DNA from 3 places in the Mesorhizobium sp. WSM1343 genome. Region 1 is predicted to be linked to each of the others. Evidence: predicted binding sites of a transcription regulator. Region 1 holds the regulator's gene; each other region holds the start of a gene.
The links. Region 1 encodes PhoB, which activates phosphate uptake and scavenging genes when phosphate is short. Its sites were predicted from a motif close to TGTCATNNANCTGTCAT; they were not measured.
Positions count from the first base shown of each region.

Region 2: phnF (phosphonate metabolism transcriptional regulator PhnF) is a predicted target of PhoB. The motif match lies at 1,123-1,139, and genes of this name have one in related genera.
Region 3: phnC (phosphonate ABC transporter ATP-binding protein) is a predicted target of PhoB. The motif match lies at 996-1,012, and genes of this name have one in related genera.

Region 1 covers NZ_CM148370.1:1,490,020-1,492,284, reverse strand. The annotation lists gene AC0NIL_RS07210 (ROK family protein) at 1-909, shown strand, start outside; gene phoB (phosphate regulon transcriptional regulator PhoB) at 926-1,615, opposite strand; gene phoU (phosphate signaling complex protein PhoU) at 1,632-2,265, opposite strand, start outside.
Region 2 covers NZ_CM148370.1:1,817,164-1,819,428, forward strand. The annotation lists gene phnH (phosphonate C-P lyase system protein PhnH) at 1-583, opposite strand, end outside; gene phnG (phosphonate C-P lyase system protein PhnG) at 583-1,044, opposite strand; gene phnF (phosphonate metabolism transcriptional regulator PhnF) at 1,177-1,926, shown strand; gene AC0NIL_RS08810 (IS110 family RNA-guided transposase) at 2,254-2,265, shown strand, end outside.
Region 3 covers NZ_CM148370.1:1,810,826-1,813,090, forward strand. The annotation lists gene phnC (phosphonate ABC transporter ATP-binding protein) at 59-916, opposite strand; gene AC0NIL_RS08760 (DapH/DapD/GlmU-related protein) at 1,303-1,917, opposite strand; gene phnL (phosphonate C-P lyase system protein PhnL) at 1,914-2,265, opposite strand, start outside.

The DNA of each region.
Region 1 (2,265 bases):
CGGCTCGACACGCTGACGATGTCGCGCGACTCGCTGATCGGTGAGTGCACGGCAATCGTGCGGCGCCGCCTGGAAGATCCCGACCTGGACGTGCGCAGCATCGCTCGTATCGCGCTGGCCGTCCAGGGCATCACCGACACCCGTGCCCGCGCCATGCTGTGGTCGCCGATCACGCCGCACACCGACATCGCCTTCGCCGACATATTCGAAGAGGAGTTCGGCGTCCCCGCCATTATGGAGAACGACTGCAACATGATGGCGGTGGCGCTGCGCTGGCGCGATCCCGATCGTTACCGCGACGATTTCATCGCTATCCTTTTGTCGCACGGCATCGGCATGGGGCTGGTGCTGAAGGGCGAATTGTTCACCGGCACCCATTCCTCGGGCGGCGAATTCGGCCACATGATTCATCGGCCGAACGGGGCGCTGTGTCGCTGCGGACGGCGCGGCTGCGTCGAAGCCTATGCCGGCAATTATGCCATCTGGCGCAACGCGCGGCAGATGGGCGAGGATGCAGAACCCGTCGCCGATGTCAGCGACGTCGACATGCGCGCCCTGGCTGCCGCCGCCCGCGAGAGGGACGGGCCCGAACGGGAAGCCTATCGCAAGGCCGGCGAAGCGCTCGGCTACGGCCTCGGCAGCCTGTTTGCGCTGATCGATCCGGCGCCGGTCGCCATGGTCGGCGTCAGCGCCGCCGCCTTCGACCTGATCGAGCCGGCATTGCGGCAAGCGATTGCCCAGACCGCCGGCGGCCAGCATTCCAAGTCGATTTCCTTCGACACCGAGCCGAACGAACTGCCGCTGATCCGCGAAGGCTGCGCCATGCGGGCGCTGATCTTCGTCGATCAGGAGATTTTTGCGCCGGGCGTGCAGGCGAGATCCGGTCTCGGCGGCAAGAACGTGGCGTGAGTTCAAACGAGGGAGTTCAGTCCTCGCGAATGGCGTAACCCGCCCCACGGATGGTGCGGATGACATCGGGCATACGGCCGTTGTTGACCGCCTTGCGCAGCCGGCCGACATGCACATCGACCGTGCGTTCGTCGATGTAGATCGTCTCGCCCCAGACATTGTCGAGCAGTTGGCTGCGCGAGAACACGCGGCCTGGATGGCGCATCATGAATTCAAGCAGGCGGAATTCCGTCGGCCCGAGCCGGATCTCGCTCTTCTTGCGATAGACACGGTGCGACTCGCGATCGAGCACGATATCGCCGACCTTGAGCACGCTGGACAGCACTTCCGGCTTGGCCCGGCGCAGCAGCGCCTTGACCCTGGCCATGAACTCCGGCGTCGAGAAAGGCTTGACCAGATAGTCGTCGGCACCGGTCGAGAGGCCGCGCACGCGGTCGCTTTCCTCGCCTCGCGCGGTCAGCATGATGATCGGCAGCCGCTCGGTCTCGGGACGCATCCTTAGCCGGCGGCAGAGTTCGATACCGGAAACCGCAGGCACCATCCAGTCGAGCACCAGAAGGTCTGGAACGTTCTCCTGCAGCCGGATTTCGGCCTCGTCGCCGCGCGTCACCACTTCGACCTGGTAACCTTCGGATTCGAGATTGTAGCGGAGCAGCACGCCTAGCGGCTCCTCATCCTCCACCACCATGATGCGTGGCGCGATCATCGGCTGGTCACCCCTGTCATGCCGCTGGCGCGGACATTGCCGTCTCGTCCTGCTTCGGACGGTTGGCTGGCAACTGCGTGCCGGTCAAAACATAATAGGCATTTTCGGCGATGTTGGTCACGTGGTCGCCGATCCGCTCGAGGTTCTTGGCGCAAAACAACAGGTGCGTGCACGCCGTGATGTTGCGCGGATCTTCCATCATGTAGGTCAGCAGTTCGCGGAACACCGATGTGTATTTGACGTCGATGCGTTCATCATTGTTTCTGAGCGTGGCAAGCGCTGCCGCGTCAGCGGCGGCATACTCGTCGACGACCCCCTGCACCTGGATCAGCACCAGCTGCGCCATTGCGTCGATCGAATGCGAAAGGTCGTGCGGCGTGACGCTCAGCCCGACAGTGCCGACGCGCTTGGCGATGTTCTTGGCAAGGTCGCCGATGCGCTCGAGGTCGCCGGCCATGCGGATCGAACCGACCACCGCACGCAGATCGTTGGCCATCGGCTGGCGCTTGGCGATCAGCGTGATGGCGCGATCGTCCAGCTCGCGCTGGCGTGCATCCATGATGGCGTCGTCGGAAACCACCCGCTGCGCCAGCGCATTGTCCGAATTGAGCAAAGCCCTGGTCGAGCCACCGACCATCGAGCGGGCGAGA
Region 2 (2,265 bases), 330 kb from region 1:
TGCGCGGCAGGCAGGCAATGCCGCCTGATGTGGCGAGGATGATGTCGACGCCGCGCGGAAAGCGCTTGATATTCTGCTTCCACTGCTCGACGAAATGGCGTGGCATCTGCGCCGGCGCGATCGTGGCGCTGGTTTCGATGCCGGGACCTTCGAGCAATAGCGGCGTGCCGGAGACCAGATCGCTGACCTGCAGGATCAGCGTGGTCGAGCGGTCGGGATAATCCTGCGTGCCCTGCGAAAAGCCATCGAGCGCCATCATCTCGGCAGGTGCGGCGATCAAGGCGAAATGCGCATCGGCCGGTGTGTTGGCCAATGGCGCGCCGGTATGGAAACCAAGCCAGGATCTGATCGCGGTGGAGGCCTGCAAAGCCGGGTCGAGCCAGAGCGGCGTGTCGTTGTCGCACAGCGCCAGCGCTATGGCGCCGGCGGTAGCCGAGAGCGGCGCCGGCGGGCGGGCGAAGGCCGGCAGCGGCTGCACGCTGCCCGGCCGCGCCATTGCGTCCATCACGGCGCGGAACACGGTCTGGGCGTTGAAGACCGGATCGGCGAACCCGCCCTCGATCGATTGCACAGCTGCGTCCATCAGTCTTCTCCGCGAACCATGGTGAAGAAATCGACCTTCGTTGCCGCCGTCTCGGCGCGGCGTTTTTCGTGCGCCATGGTCAGAGCCGACCGCAGAGGCGCTATCAGTCCGGTCTCGACCTCATTGCGGCGGGCAGGGTCCTGCCATAGGGCGTCGGCGATAGCCGCCAGCTTCGCCTTCTGCTTGTCGCGGCCAAGCGCATAGCAATGGCCGACCTGTCCGGTGGGTAGCCTGACCGTGGCGCGGGTGACGGTCGCCTCGCCGACAGCGAAAGGGGCGCCGCCGCCGCCGATGCGGCCGCGCAGGGTGACAAGGCCGGTTTCGGGGCCGCGCAACAGCTCGGCGTCCGAAGGCAGTCCGGCCTCATTCCAGAGCCGTACGATGTCATCGCCGCTGGATTGCGTAAGGGTTGCCATGGCGGCTTTGCGCTCGGCCTGGTCGCGGGCTTCCTGTCCTCGCATCAGCAGCATTCCTCTTTGTTAATTTGTCTATTGATGTAGACAACTATACAAATTATATCTATTATCTAACGCGTGTCCATGACGGGTGGATGACAGCGATAGAAGACTGGGCGCTGGAAGGTTGGGGCAATGATGGTCGGGCGGCTGTTAGCGGACAGCATCGAGCGGCGCAGTGGCGTTTCGCTGTGGCGGCAGATCGCCGACAAGATCCTGCATGCGATCGCCATCGGCGATTTCACGGAGAATGCAGCGCTGCCGCCGGAGGTGGCGCTGGCAGAACGCTATGGCGTCAACCGTCACACGGTGCGCAACGCCATATCAGCCCTTGTAAGGGAAGGCGTGCTGCGGGCCGAGCAGGGGCGCGGCACCTTCGTACTGTCGCGCAAGCGGCTGTCCTATCCGATCGGGGCGCGCACACGTTTTTCGACAGGGCTGCAAGGGCAAACGACGGAACGGCACATCGTCCTGCTCGCCTCGTCGGTCGAGCCGGCCAGCCAGCGCGTCGCCGAGGGACTGGGTCTTCCCAAGGGAGCCGATGTGATCCGGTTGGAAACGCGCGGCGAAGCCGACGGACGGCCGGTGTCGCGCGCTGCCGGCTGGTTCGAGGCCCGGCGCTTTGCCGGCATCGATGCCGCGATGGCGGAAACAGGCTCGATCACCGCATCGCTGGCGCGGTTCGGCATAGACGACTATCTCAGGCAATCGACCGTGCTGTCGGCGCGCCATGCCGATGCGGCGGACCTTGCCGACCTCGACCTGCAGCCGGGCGCCATCGTACTGGTCACGGTCGCCGTCAACGTCACGCCGGACGGCCAGCCGATCCAGTTTTCCGAGTCGCGCTTCCCGGCCGAACGGGTGGAGCTGAAGCTGTCGGCGCTGTAGGGAGTGACGGGCTTATACGAGACCGTGATTTATCTGACTCACGCTGATATCAGACCAGCTCGGTCGCGCTCACTTGCGTCTTGGCGATTGAGGACCGCCTTCCCCCACTCCGTCGCTGCTTCGCCGAGCCACCTTGTATCTACACGAGAGAGATTTCGTGGGATTAGAGCGATTGAGCCAAGGTCCGGGTGGCCGCCCGGACCTTGGCTTGGCGAAGTCGCCCGTACCACCTGAGGTTACAGCCGCGGGAGAGCTTGGGATCTTCGCCTTCATCACGCACGACCGAACAGTCGCTTGGTTCCAACCGTACGCACAAGGCAGGTTACCGTGAACAGGATT
Region 3 (2,265 bases), 320 kb from region 1:
GGCAGCGTTATCGATTTTGACAGGTGCCCTTGACGTGGGCTGGCGATCCCAACCGCTCTCAATATCCCGGGAATGCGGGCTCGAGCGGTCCGGCGGATGCGGCGATCTTTCGGCTGAAGGCAACGCTGGTCGAGGTGATGGCCTCGGAGATTTCCTGGCCATTGCTGTCGGCGCCGTAGACGAGGCGCACCGCCTCGCGGTTGAGCTCTTCCGGCGGGCCGTCGAAGACGACCTTGCCGGCAGCCATGCCGATGATGCGGTTGCAGTAGGTGCGGGCGGTGTCCAGCGTGTGCAGATTGGTGACGACGGTGATGCCTTCGCGCAGATTGATGTCCTGCAGCGAATCCATCACCACCTTGGCGTTGAGCGGGTCGAGCGAGGCGATCGGCTCGTCGGCGAGGATCACTCTGGGCTGCTGCATCATGGCACGAGCGATGGCGACGCGCTGCTGCTGGCCGCCCGACAAGGTGCCGGCGGGTTGCAGGGCGGTGCGGGCGATGTCGAGCCGCTCGAGTGCCGCGACCGCCTCGGCGCATTCGGCGCGCGAGAACATGCCGAACAGATTGGTGATGGTCGAACGGTGGTTCAGCTTGCCGAGCAGCACATTGGTCAGCACGTCGAGGCGCGGCACCAGGTTGAACTGCTGGAAGATCATGGCGCAGTCGCGCTGCCAGCGCCGCAGCGGCGAGCCGCTCAGCTTCGAGACCTCGGCGCCGTCAAAAAAAATCGACCCCTGGCTGGGATCGATGAGACGGTTGATCATGCGAAGGAGGGTTGATTTGCCGGCGCCCGAACGGCCGATGACGCCAACCATCTGACCCTGCGGGATCGCGATGTTGATGTCGCTGACGGCAGTGTTCTTGCCAAATCGTCGGGTGACACCGCGGATTTCGAGCGTGGCGGAATTTGCTGGCATGGGGGCAGGTTCCAGTCCGGGACCATTGATCGTCAGGCTCTCGCCTAACGCAGCCACATGAACCTGCCGTGTCGCGATGATGTCAGTTTTGTTACGCTCCACAGGCCTTAGCTTGTCAGCCTGGCTTACCTGTAAGTTGCGCAAGGACCCACAGCATATAGAGTGGAGCTATCGCCGCCGTGAACAAAACACAGCCTAATATCATCAACGTTATTGAAGAGCCAACGTCGGAATTGCCTCCAACGCTTAGCTGCAAGCTTAATCACCAAAATTCCCAACGCGACCAACCCCAGTCCAATGAAAAGAGGTATTACGACAATAAAGGTCACATATGCTCCATGGCTCTGGGTTGGGTGATTATTAGTTCGATGAAAGCACCATTCGCGTCAACCATGCTTCTCCAGAAATGCCTCTGCGGACAGCTCACGGAAGTCCTCAAGGCAAGCGCGCAGCCTTGCGTGGTCCCAGTCCCACCAGGCGAGCGCCTGGTAGCGTTCGGCCGTGCGGCGATCGAAGCGCTCGCGGATCGGCTTTGCCGGCACGCCGGCGACGATCGTATAGGGCGCTACATCTTTCGAGACGACAGCGCCGGCGCCGACCGCGGCGCCATCGCCGATGGTGACACCGGGCAGGATGGTCGAGCCGTGACCAAGCCAGGTGTCGTGGCCGATGGTGACCCGCTTGGCGCGGCGCTGGGCGAAAAATTCTGTCTCGTGCTCGGCATCGTCCCAGTAATCGGAGGCGCGATAGGTGAAATGGTGCAGCGTCGGCCGCCAGGTCGGGTGGTTGGTGGCGTTGATGCGCACGCTGGCCGCGATGTTGGCGAACTTGCCGATCGTCGCGCACCAGACGGCGCAGTCCTGCATCATGTAGGAATAGTCGCCGAGTTCGCTTTCCGAGACCCGGCTGCGGTCGGCGATCTCGGTCCAACGGCCGAGCGTCGAGTTCTGCACCTCCGCCGTCGGATGGATCAACGGCGTCTCGGATAATTTCCTGGTCATGCGGCGATTTTTCCGGGCGCGAAAGCGGTGACGTCGATGATGCGGTCGGCAACCGCCTCGCGCACGTCGTGGTCGTGGAAGATGCCGAGCAGGGCGACACCTGCAGCCTTCTTGGCGGCGATGAGTTCGATCACGACATCGCGGTTCCTGGCATCGAGCGAGGCTGTCGGCTCGTCGAGCAGCAGGATCGGATGCTCGGTGATGAAGCCGCGCGCGATGTTAACGCGCTGCTGCTCGCCGCCGGAGAAGGTCGCAGGCGGCAAGGCCCAGAGTTTCTCCGGCAGGTTGAGCTGCGCCAGCAAGGCGCGCGCCTTGCCGCGGGCAATCTCGCGATCCTCGCCGCGCTCG